One region of the Streptomyces sp. NRRL B-3229 genome, then DNA from elsewhere that is predicted to be linked to it. Evidence: riboswitches for the same ligand, from Rfam matches in the RefSeq annotation. Region 1 holds a riboswitch; the other holds the start of a gene.
What was found. A riboswitch is a leader RNA that binds a small molecule or an ion and turns the genes downstream of it on or off. The one in region 1 is predicted to bind glycine.

Region 1 (4,412 bases):
AACCGGGCTGTCTGAGGTCCTGCCCCGCTGTCCCGGCGGGGCATTGTCAGTGGTGTAGGGCAGCATCGGACATGTGAGAAAAGCGCCCACGATCCTGCATCTCGACATGGATGCCTTCTACGCCTCGGCGGAGCAGGCGTCCAAGCCGAGTCTGCGCGGGAAGGCCGTCGTCGTGGGCGGGCTGGGGCCGCGGGGTGTGGTGGCCACCGCGTCCTACGAGGCCCGGGTGTTCGGGGTGCACTCGGCGATGCCCATGGCCCAGGCGAGACGGCTCGCGCCGAACGCCGCGTATCTCGTGCCGCGCTTCGGGTTCTACAAGGCGATCAGCGAGCAGGTGATGGGGCTGCTGCGGGAGCTGTCGCCGCTCGTGGAGCCGCTGAGCCTGGACGAGGCGTTCGTCGATCTGGAGGCCGGTGGAGCGGCCTGGGACGAGGGGTCGGCCCGGCTGGCCGGAGCGAGGCTGCGGGCCGACATACGGGCCGTCACGGGGCTCACCGGGTCCGTGGGGCTCGCCGCCTCCAAGATGCTCGCGAAGATCGCCTCCGAGCAGGCCAAGCCGGACGGGCTGGTGGTGATCGAGCCGGGGACCGAGCGGGCCCTGCTGGGGCCCATGTCGGTGCGGACCCTGCCGGGGGTCGGGCCGGCGACGGGGGACCATCTGCGTCGGGCCGGGATCCACACCGTCGAGGAGATCGTGGAGGCGGGGGAGGACGAGCTCGTACGGCTGCTGGGGAAGGCGCACGGGCACGGCCTGTACGCGATGGCGCTGGCGCGGGACGAGCGGGCCGTGGTGGCGGAGCGGGAGACGAAGTCGGTGTCGGTGGAGGACACGTACGACGTGGACATCCATGACCGGGTCCGGGTCGGGCTCGAGGTGCAGCGGCTGGCGGACCGGTGTGTGCGGCGGTTGCGGGGGGCCGGACTGTCGGGGCGGACCATCGTGTTGAAGGTGCGGCGGTACGACTTCTCGACCCTGACGCGGTCCGAGACGCTGCGGGGGCCCACGGACGACCCCGCGGTGGTGCGGGAGGCCGCTCTGCGGTTGCTGGAGGGGGTGGACTCCACCGGGGGCGTGCGGTTGCTGGGGGTCGGGGTCTCGGGGCTCGCCGACTTCACTCAGGAGGATCTGTTCGCCCAGGCCGCGGGGGAGGCGCATCACGATCACGCCGTGGAGGAGGTCGCCGATGACGTGCCGGTCGAGGGGCGGGAGCCGGCGGTCGAGCGGCGGTGGGTCGCCGGGCACGACGTGCGGCATGCCGAGTACGGGCACGGGTGGGTTCAGGGGAGCGGGGTGGGGCGGGTGACCGTGCGGTTCGAGACGCCGGAGTCCCCTCCGGGGCGGGTGCGGACGTTTCCTGTCGACGATCCTGCGCTGGAGGTCGCCGAGCCGTTGCCGTTGGTCGAGCGGAAGGGTGTGCCGGGGTCTCAGGGCTCCACGTCCTCCGGGCCTGCGATCTTGCCGAAGGAGCGGTCCGGCAGCGGTGGTGGTGGGGCGAGGTCCAGGCCGTAGTGGTGGTAGAGCTGGAGTTCCTGGGCCGGGGAGAGGTGGCGGCCCACGCCGAAGTCGGGGGCGTCCTTGATCAGGGAGCGGTCGTAGGGGACCTTCAGGTTGCCCTCGACCAGTTCGCTGGGCTCCAGGGGGACGAAGGCGTCGCGTGAGAAGAGGCCGGTGCGTATCGCCGCCCACTCCGGGACCCCGGTGGCGTCGTCGAGGTAGACCTCGTCGACGGTGCCGATCTTCGTGCCGTTGCGGTCGAACGCCTTGCGGCCGATCAGGTGGCGCGGATCGATGTCGGTCTGCACGGGCCCTCCACTTGGTCGCACCTCATCCGAAGCGGTCGTAAGACTACGAAAGAGCACATTGGGGTGGGCGGCCACTCGAACGCTCGATCGTGGACCTCGCTGGTAGGCTTGCAAGCGGCTGTCGACCCCGTGCGGGAGAGTCCTCCAGACGACATCGGAGGCGCCGAAGGAGCAAATCCTCCCCGGAATCTCTCAGGCTCACGTACCGCACGGACGAGGTCACTCTGGAAAGCAGGGCGGGTGTCGACGGCGGCCTCCGCTCTCACCGACGGTGAAAGCCGGTGGCCCCTCGGGCGACCGGTGAAGCTCTCAGGTTGAGATGACAGAGGGGGAGGCCGTCGGGGTACCCGCGCCGGGGTACCCCTCGAAGGTCGCGTCAGACCAGGAGGCCTCCGCAATGACCGCCCACCGCATTCCGCTCGCAGAGCTCGAGCAGGGGATCCCGTTCGAGCAGCGTCACATCGGTCCCGACCACGAGGCCCGGGCCAAGATGCTCGCCCACGTCGGGTACGGCTCGCTCGACGAGCTGACCGCCGCCGCGGTGCCCGATGTGATCAAGAACGCCGATGCCCTGGAGCTGCCCGGAGCGCGCACCGAAGCCGAGGTGCTGGCCGAGCTGCGGTCGCTGGCCGACCGGAACCAGGTCCTCGCCCCCATGATCGGACTCGGCTACTACGGCACCTTCACGCCGCCCGTCATCCTGCGGAACGTGATGGAGAACCCGGCCTGGTACACCGCCTACACGCCGTACCAGCCGGAGATCTCGCAGGGTCGGCTGGAAGCCCTGCTGAACTTCCAGACCATGGTCGCCGAACTCACCGGGCTGCCGACCTCCGGCGCCTCGCTGCTCGACGAGGGCACGGCGGCCGCCGAGGCCATGGCCCTGTCCCGGCGCATGGGGAAGAACAAGAAGGGCCTCTTCCTCATCGACGCGGACGCCCTTCCGCAGACCATCGCCGTCATCGAGACCCGCGCCGAGCCGACCGGTGTCGAGGTCGTCGTGGCGGACCTGAGCCAGGGCATCCCGGCCGAGGTCGCCTCCCGTGAGATCAACGGCGTGCTCCTCCAGTACCCCGGGGCCTCCGGGGCCGTACGCGACATCAAGCCCGTCATCGACCAGGCTCACGAGCTCGGCGCGCTCGTGACCGTCGCCGCCGACCTGCTCGCGCTGACCCTGCTGAGGTCGCCGGGTGAACTCGGTGCTGACATCGCGATCGGGACCACGCAGCGGTTCGGTGTGCCGATCGGCTTCGGCGGGCCGCACGCGGGCTACATGGCCGTGCACGAGAAGTTCGCGCGCAGCCTGCCCGGGCGGCTCGTGGGTGTGTCCGTGGACGCCGACGGGAACAAGGCGTACCGGCTCGCGCTCCAGACGCGTGAGCAGCACATCCGGCGGGAGAAGGCGACCAGCAACATCTGCACCGCGCAGGTGCTGCTCGCGGTCATGGCCGGCATGTACGCGGTCTACCACGGGCCCGACGGGCTCAAGGCCATCGCGCGGCGGACCCACCGGTACGCGAACATCCTCGCCGCGGGGCTCACCGCCGGTGGCGTGGAGGTCGTGCACGGCTCCTACTTCGACACGCTCACCGTGCGCGTGGCCGGCAAGGCGGCCGAGGTCGTCGCCGCCGCGCGGCGCAACGGCGTCAACCTGCACCTCGTCGACGCCGACCACGTGTCCCTCGCCTGTGACGAGACCACCCTGCGGGCCCAGGTGACCGCCGTGTGGGACGCGTTCGGGGTCGAGGCCGACATCGAGGCGCTGGACGCGGCCACCGAGGAGGCACTGCCGGACGCGCTGCTGCGGGGCGACGACTTCCTCACCCACCCCGTGTTCCACCAGTACCGCTCCGAGACCGCGATGCTGCGCTACCTGCGCCGGCTCGCCGACCGGGACTACGCGCTGGACCGGGGCATGATCCCGCTGGGCTCCTGCACCATGAAGCTCAACGCGACCACCGAGATGGAGCCGGTCACCTGGCCCGAGTTCGGGCAGCTGCACCCCTTCGCGCCCGCCGAGCAGGCCGAGGGCTATCTGACCCTGATCCGGGAGCTGGAGGAGCGGCTCGCCGAGGTCACCGGGTACGACAACGTGTCGCTCCAGCCGAATGCCGGGTCGCAGGGCGAGCTGGCCGGGCTGCTCGCGGTGCGCGGATACCACCGGGCCAACGGGGACGAGCAGCGGACCGTGTGTCTGATCCCGTCGTCCGCGCACGGGACCAACGCCGCCAGCGCCGTGATGGCGGGCATGAAGGTCGTCGTCGTGAAGACCGCCGGGGACGGCGAGATCGACGTCGAGGACCTGCGGGCCAAGATCGAGCAGCACCGGGACGAGCTCGCGGTGCTGATGATCACCTACCCCTCGACGCACGGCGTGTTCGAGGAGCACGTCGCCGACATCTGCGCGCAGGTGCACGAGGCCGGCGGGCAGGTGTACGTCGACGGGGCCAACCTCAACGCGCTGGTGGGGCTCGCCAAGCCGGGGCACTTCGGCGGCGACGTCTCGCACCTGAACCTGCACAAGACCTTCTGCATCCCGCACGGCGGCGGTGGTCCGGGCGTCGGTCCGGTGGGCGTGCGGGCGCACCTCGCGCCGTACCTGCCCAACC
Region 2 (4,412 bases), on a different contig from region 1:
GTCCAGGAGGACCAGGTTGACCGGCCAGCGGACCGGGGTCGTGCCGAGGGCCCTGCCGAGAGCGTCCATCGGGAGGGTGCGCAAGTCGCCCTCCCACTGGGAGAGTTCGACGCCGACGAACATGACCGGGTCGGCCGTCTCGATGGCGGCCAGGCAGCGGCGGGCGGTGAGGACCACGCCGGTCGCCGCGAACTCGGCCGAGGCGGCGGCCAGGAAGTCGACCGGGTCGTCCTGCCAGTCGGGCTCGTAGAGCTTGACGCGGCCACCGGTGTTGGGGCCGTCCAGCGGGGTCCGGCCCACGCGGCAGAGGTCGGCGACCGCGGCGGGCGGCAGCGGGACACCGACCACGCCGTCGGGGTTCACGGCGATGCCCACGTGCGGGGGCAGACCGCGGGCGAACTCCACCGCCGGGGCGATCGTGTACGACAGGTGCGAGCCGACGACCTGGCGGAACTGCTCCTCGGAGCTGAAGACCGGGACGTACGCCTGGCCGGCGATCTCCAGGGTGGGCAGGTCGAGGGGGCCGCTGTGCGGGCCACCGCCGTTGGGCAGCGGGACCCAGACGAAGCTGCGGCCGAGGACCTCGATGATCCGTCCGCCGGCCGAGGGGATGCCGAGGGAGGCCGAGAGCACCTCCTCCAGCTCGTTGCCCGGCCACCCGCCGTGCGGGTGGGGGTGTGCCGACTGTGCCGGGAAGTCCGCGGGAAGATCCGCCGGGAAGTCCATGTGTTCTGACCGCCTGCTGTGAACCGCTGATGTGGCTGAAAGGCTAGCGGGTGCACGGGATGTGTGGCTCGTCCCGGGAAGCGGAGTCACGGAAGCGAAGTCACGGAAGCGAAGTCACGGCGGACGGGTCGCTCAGCCCGTGAAGCCGATCCGGCGCAGGACGTCCGCCGCGTCGCGGTCCAGGAGGATCGCCGAGCCACAGCCCGGGGGCAGGTCGCCGCGTTCCACGGAGCGGATCAGACGGGCGGCCGCGCCCCGGTGCCGCTGGAAGGCGTACCGGGAGACACCCCGGCCGCGCTCGCGCTGGCCCTCGAGCGCGGTGTCCGTCGTGACGTCGAGGAGCAGCAGGTGCAGGGTGCCGCCGCGGCGGCGGGCCTCGCGGGCCAGCCAGCCGCGCACCCAGGTCTGGGTCCCGCAGTCGTGCACCACCACACCGGCGCCGGAGCGCAGGGCGCGGCGCAGTCCGGCGTAGTGCGCGAGCCGGACCAGGGGGCGGTAGACGGCGTACGGCAGGAAGCGGGACAGCCGGCCGTCCCAGCGGTCGCGGGTGTCCTGGGAGTCGACGCGGGTGCCGGTGACCGCCCGCTTCATGAGCGTGGACTTGCCGCTGCCGGGCAGGCCGGTGACGACGACGAGGTCCTGGGGACCGAAGAGCAGGGCGTGCGGGCTGCGACCCGCGCGCTCGCGGAGGTCACGGACGACGGGGTGAGCGCCGCGGGCCTCGACGGCCGGCGCCGCGGGCTGCTTGGGCAGCGCGATGCCCGAGGTCGTCGCGTACGCGGTGGTCCTGTTCACCGTCATCGTCCTCCTCCGGGTTCAGGGGGTTCTACCCCTCCCCACCGAGCGTAAAGAGAAGGTAATGGATGATCTCTCGCGTTTCTGTACGCGTACCGCCACAGACCGGTTACAGAAGGAGGCGTCGGATCCGGCCCTGACGTCGGCCTCGCAGGCGTGCAATGATGGCGGCGCCAACTGCATACCGGCCGTTTGAATCCGCGCGGGAGAGTCCCGGGTACGTGTACCCGGGCGCCGAAGGAGCAAGTCCCTCCCTTGAATCTCTCAGGCCCCGTTACCGCGCGGGCGAGGCACATCTGAAAAGCGGGCCGCCGATGCCGGTGGCCCCACCCACGGTGCAAGCCATGTCCTTCATGGCGAACCTCTCAGGTTCCGATGACAGATGGGGAGGAAAGACCTCGCCTGTCATGCCTTGGATTCTGGAGACGACCGTCCGATGACCAGTTCTGCACCCCGGCACACCGCGCTCGACGCCCTGCACCGCTCCCTCGGTGCCACGATGACCGACTTCGCCGGCTGGGACATGCCCCTGCGCTACGGCTCCGAGCGCGACGAGCACAACGCGGTGCGCACCCGGGCCGGGCTGTTCGACCTCTCCCACATGGGCGAGATCACCGTGACCGGACCACAGGCCGCGCAGCTGCTGAACTTCGCCCTCGTCGGCAACATCGCCTCGGTCGGTGTCGGCCGGGCCCGCTACACCATGATCTGCCAGGCCGACGGCGGCATCCTGGACGACCTGATCGTCTACCGGCTGGGTGAGACCGAGTACATGGTGGTCGCCAACGCCTCCAACGCCCAGGTCGTCCTCGACGCGCTGACCGAGCGCGCGGCCGGCTTCGACGCCGAGGTGCGGGACGACCGGGACGCGTACGCGCTGATCGCCGTGCAGGGACCGGAGTCCCCCGGGATCCTCGCCTCGCTGACCGACGCCGACCTCGACGGCCTGAAGTACTACGCCGGACTGCCGGGCACGGTCGCCGGGGTGCCCGCGCTGATCGCGCGCACCGGGTACACCGGGGAGGACGGCTTCGAGCTGTTCGTGAAGCCGGAGCACGCGGTGGAGCTGTGGCAGGCGCTCACCAAGGCGGGCGAGGGCGTCGGTCTCGTCCCCTGCGGGCTGTCCTGCCGGGACACGCTGCGTCTGGAGGCGGGCATGCCGCTCTACGGGCACGAGCTGTCCCGTGAGCTGACCCCCTTCGACGCCGGGCTCGGACGGGTCGTGAAGTTCGAGAAGGAGGGCGACTTCGTGGGCCGCGCCGCCCTGCGCGAGGCCGCGGAGAACGCGAACCACGAGCCGCCGCGCGTCCTCGTCGGGCTGGTCGCCGAGGGGCGTCGCGTCCCGCGGGCCGGGTACGCGGTCGTGGCGGACGGCCAGGTGATCGGCGAGGTCACCTCCGGCGCCCCCTCCCCCACGCTGGGCAAGCCGATCGCCATGGCGTACGTCGACGCCGCCCACGCGGCGCCGGGCACGGCGGGTGTCGGCGTGGACATCCGGGGCAGCCACGAGCCGTACGAGGTCGTGGCGCTGCCGTTCTACAAGCGCCAGAAGTAACCGCCGTAGGTGATGCTGAGCATGGAGTCACGGCTCACGCACGCCTTCCGCAGTCCCCCCCTTCGTCAGCAGTCCCCCGCGTACAGGAGAATTCAGGCCATGAGCAACCCCCAGCAGCTGCGTTACAGCAAGGAGCACGAGTGGCTGTCGGGCGCCGAGGACGGCGTCTCGACGGTCGGCATCACGGAGCACGCGGCCAACGCGCTCGGCGATGTCGTCTTCGTCCAGCTCCCCGAGGTCGGTGACACGGTGACCGCGGGCGAGACCTGCGGCGAGCTGGAGTCGACCAAGTCGGTCTCCGACCTGTACTCCCCCGTCTCCGGTGAGGTCACCGAGGTCAACGAGGACGTCGTCAGCGACCCGGCGCTGGTGAACTCCGCCCCCTTCGAGGGCGGCTGGCTGTTCAAGGTACGCGTCGCGGAGGAGCCGGCCGACCTGCTCTCCGCCGACGAGTACACCGCCTTTTCCGCCGGCTGAGGAGTCTGCACCTGATGTCCGCACTGAACACGCCCCTGCACGAGCTCGACCCGGAGATCGCCGCCGCGGTCGACGCCGAGCTGGTCAGGCAGCAGTCCACGCTCGAGATGATCGCCTCGGAGAACTTCGCTCCGCTCGCGGTCATGGAGGCGCAGGGCTCGGTCCTCACCAACAAGTACGCCGAGGGCTACCCGGGCCGCCGCTACTACGGCGGCTGCGAGCACGTCGACGTGGCCGAGCAGATCGCCATCGACCGGCTCAAGGAGCTGTTCGGCGCCGAGTACGCCAACGTGCAGCCCCACTCCGGTGCCTCCGCCAACCAGGCCGCGCTGTTCGCGCTGGCCCAGCCCGGCGACACCATCCTCGGTCTCGACCTCGCGCACGGCGGTCACCTGACCCACGGGATGCGGCTGAACTTCTCCGGCAAGCAGTTCAACGTGGTCGCGTACCACGTGGACTCCGCCACCGGCCTGGTCGACATGGCCGAGCTGGAGAAGCTCGCGCGCGAACACCGCCCGAAGGTGATCATCGCGGGCTGGTCCGCCTACCCGCGGCAGCTGGACTTCGCGGAGTTCCGGCGGATCGCCGACGAGGTCGGGGCGTACCTGTGGGTCGACATGGCGCACTTCGCCGGTCTGGTCGCGGCCGGGCTGCACCCGAACCCGGTCGAGCACGCGGACGTGGTCACCTCCACGACCCACAAGACGCTGGGCGGCCCGCGCGGCGGGATCATCCTGGCGAAGAAGGACTTCGCGAAGAAGCTGAACTCCTCCGTCTTCCCGGGCTTCCAGGGCGGCCCCCTGGAGCACGTGATCGCGGCGAAGGCGGTGTCCTTCAAGGTGGCGGCGGGCGAGGAGTT

Region 2: linked by a shared signal. The riboswitch ahead of gcvT (glycine cleavage system aminomethyltransferase GcvT) and the one ahead of gcvP (aminomethyl-transferring glycine dehydrogenase) in region 1 are both predicted to bind glycine.

Annotation. Positions count from the first base shown of each region.
Region 1 covers NZ_JOGP01000005.1:8,781-13,192, forward strand. Annotated here, with positions in the region: gene IF54_RS0108605 (MerR family transcriptional regulator) at 1-15, shown strand, start outside; gene IF54_RS0108610 (DNA polymerase IV) at 74-1,510, shown strand; gene IF54_RS0108615 (PRC-barrel domain-containing protein) at 1,426-1,803, opposite strand; glycine riboswitch at 1,926-2,021, shown strand; gene gcvP (aminomethyl-transferring glycine dehydrogenase) at 2,201-4,412, shown strand, end outside.
Region 2 covers NZ_JOGP01000004.1:316,345-320,756, forward strand. Annotated here, with positions in the region: gene IF54_RS0108200 (enhanced serine sensitivity protein SseB) at 1-726, opposite strand, end outside; gene IF54_RS0108205 (AAA family ATPase) at 859-1,527, opposite strand; glycine riboswitch at 1,715-1,811, shown strand; gene gcvT (glycine cleavage system aminomethyltransferase GcvT) at 1,958-3,076, shown strand; gene gcvH (glycine cleavage system protein GcvH) at 3,176-3,553, shown strand; gene glyA (serine hydroxymethyltransferase) at 3,568-4,412, shown strand, end outside.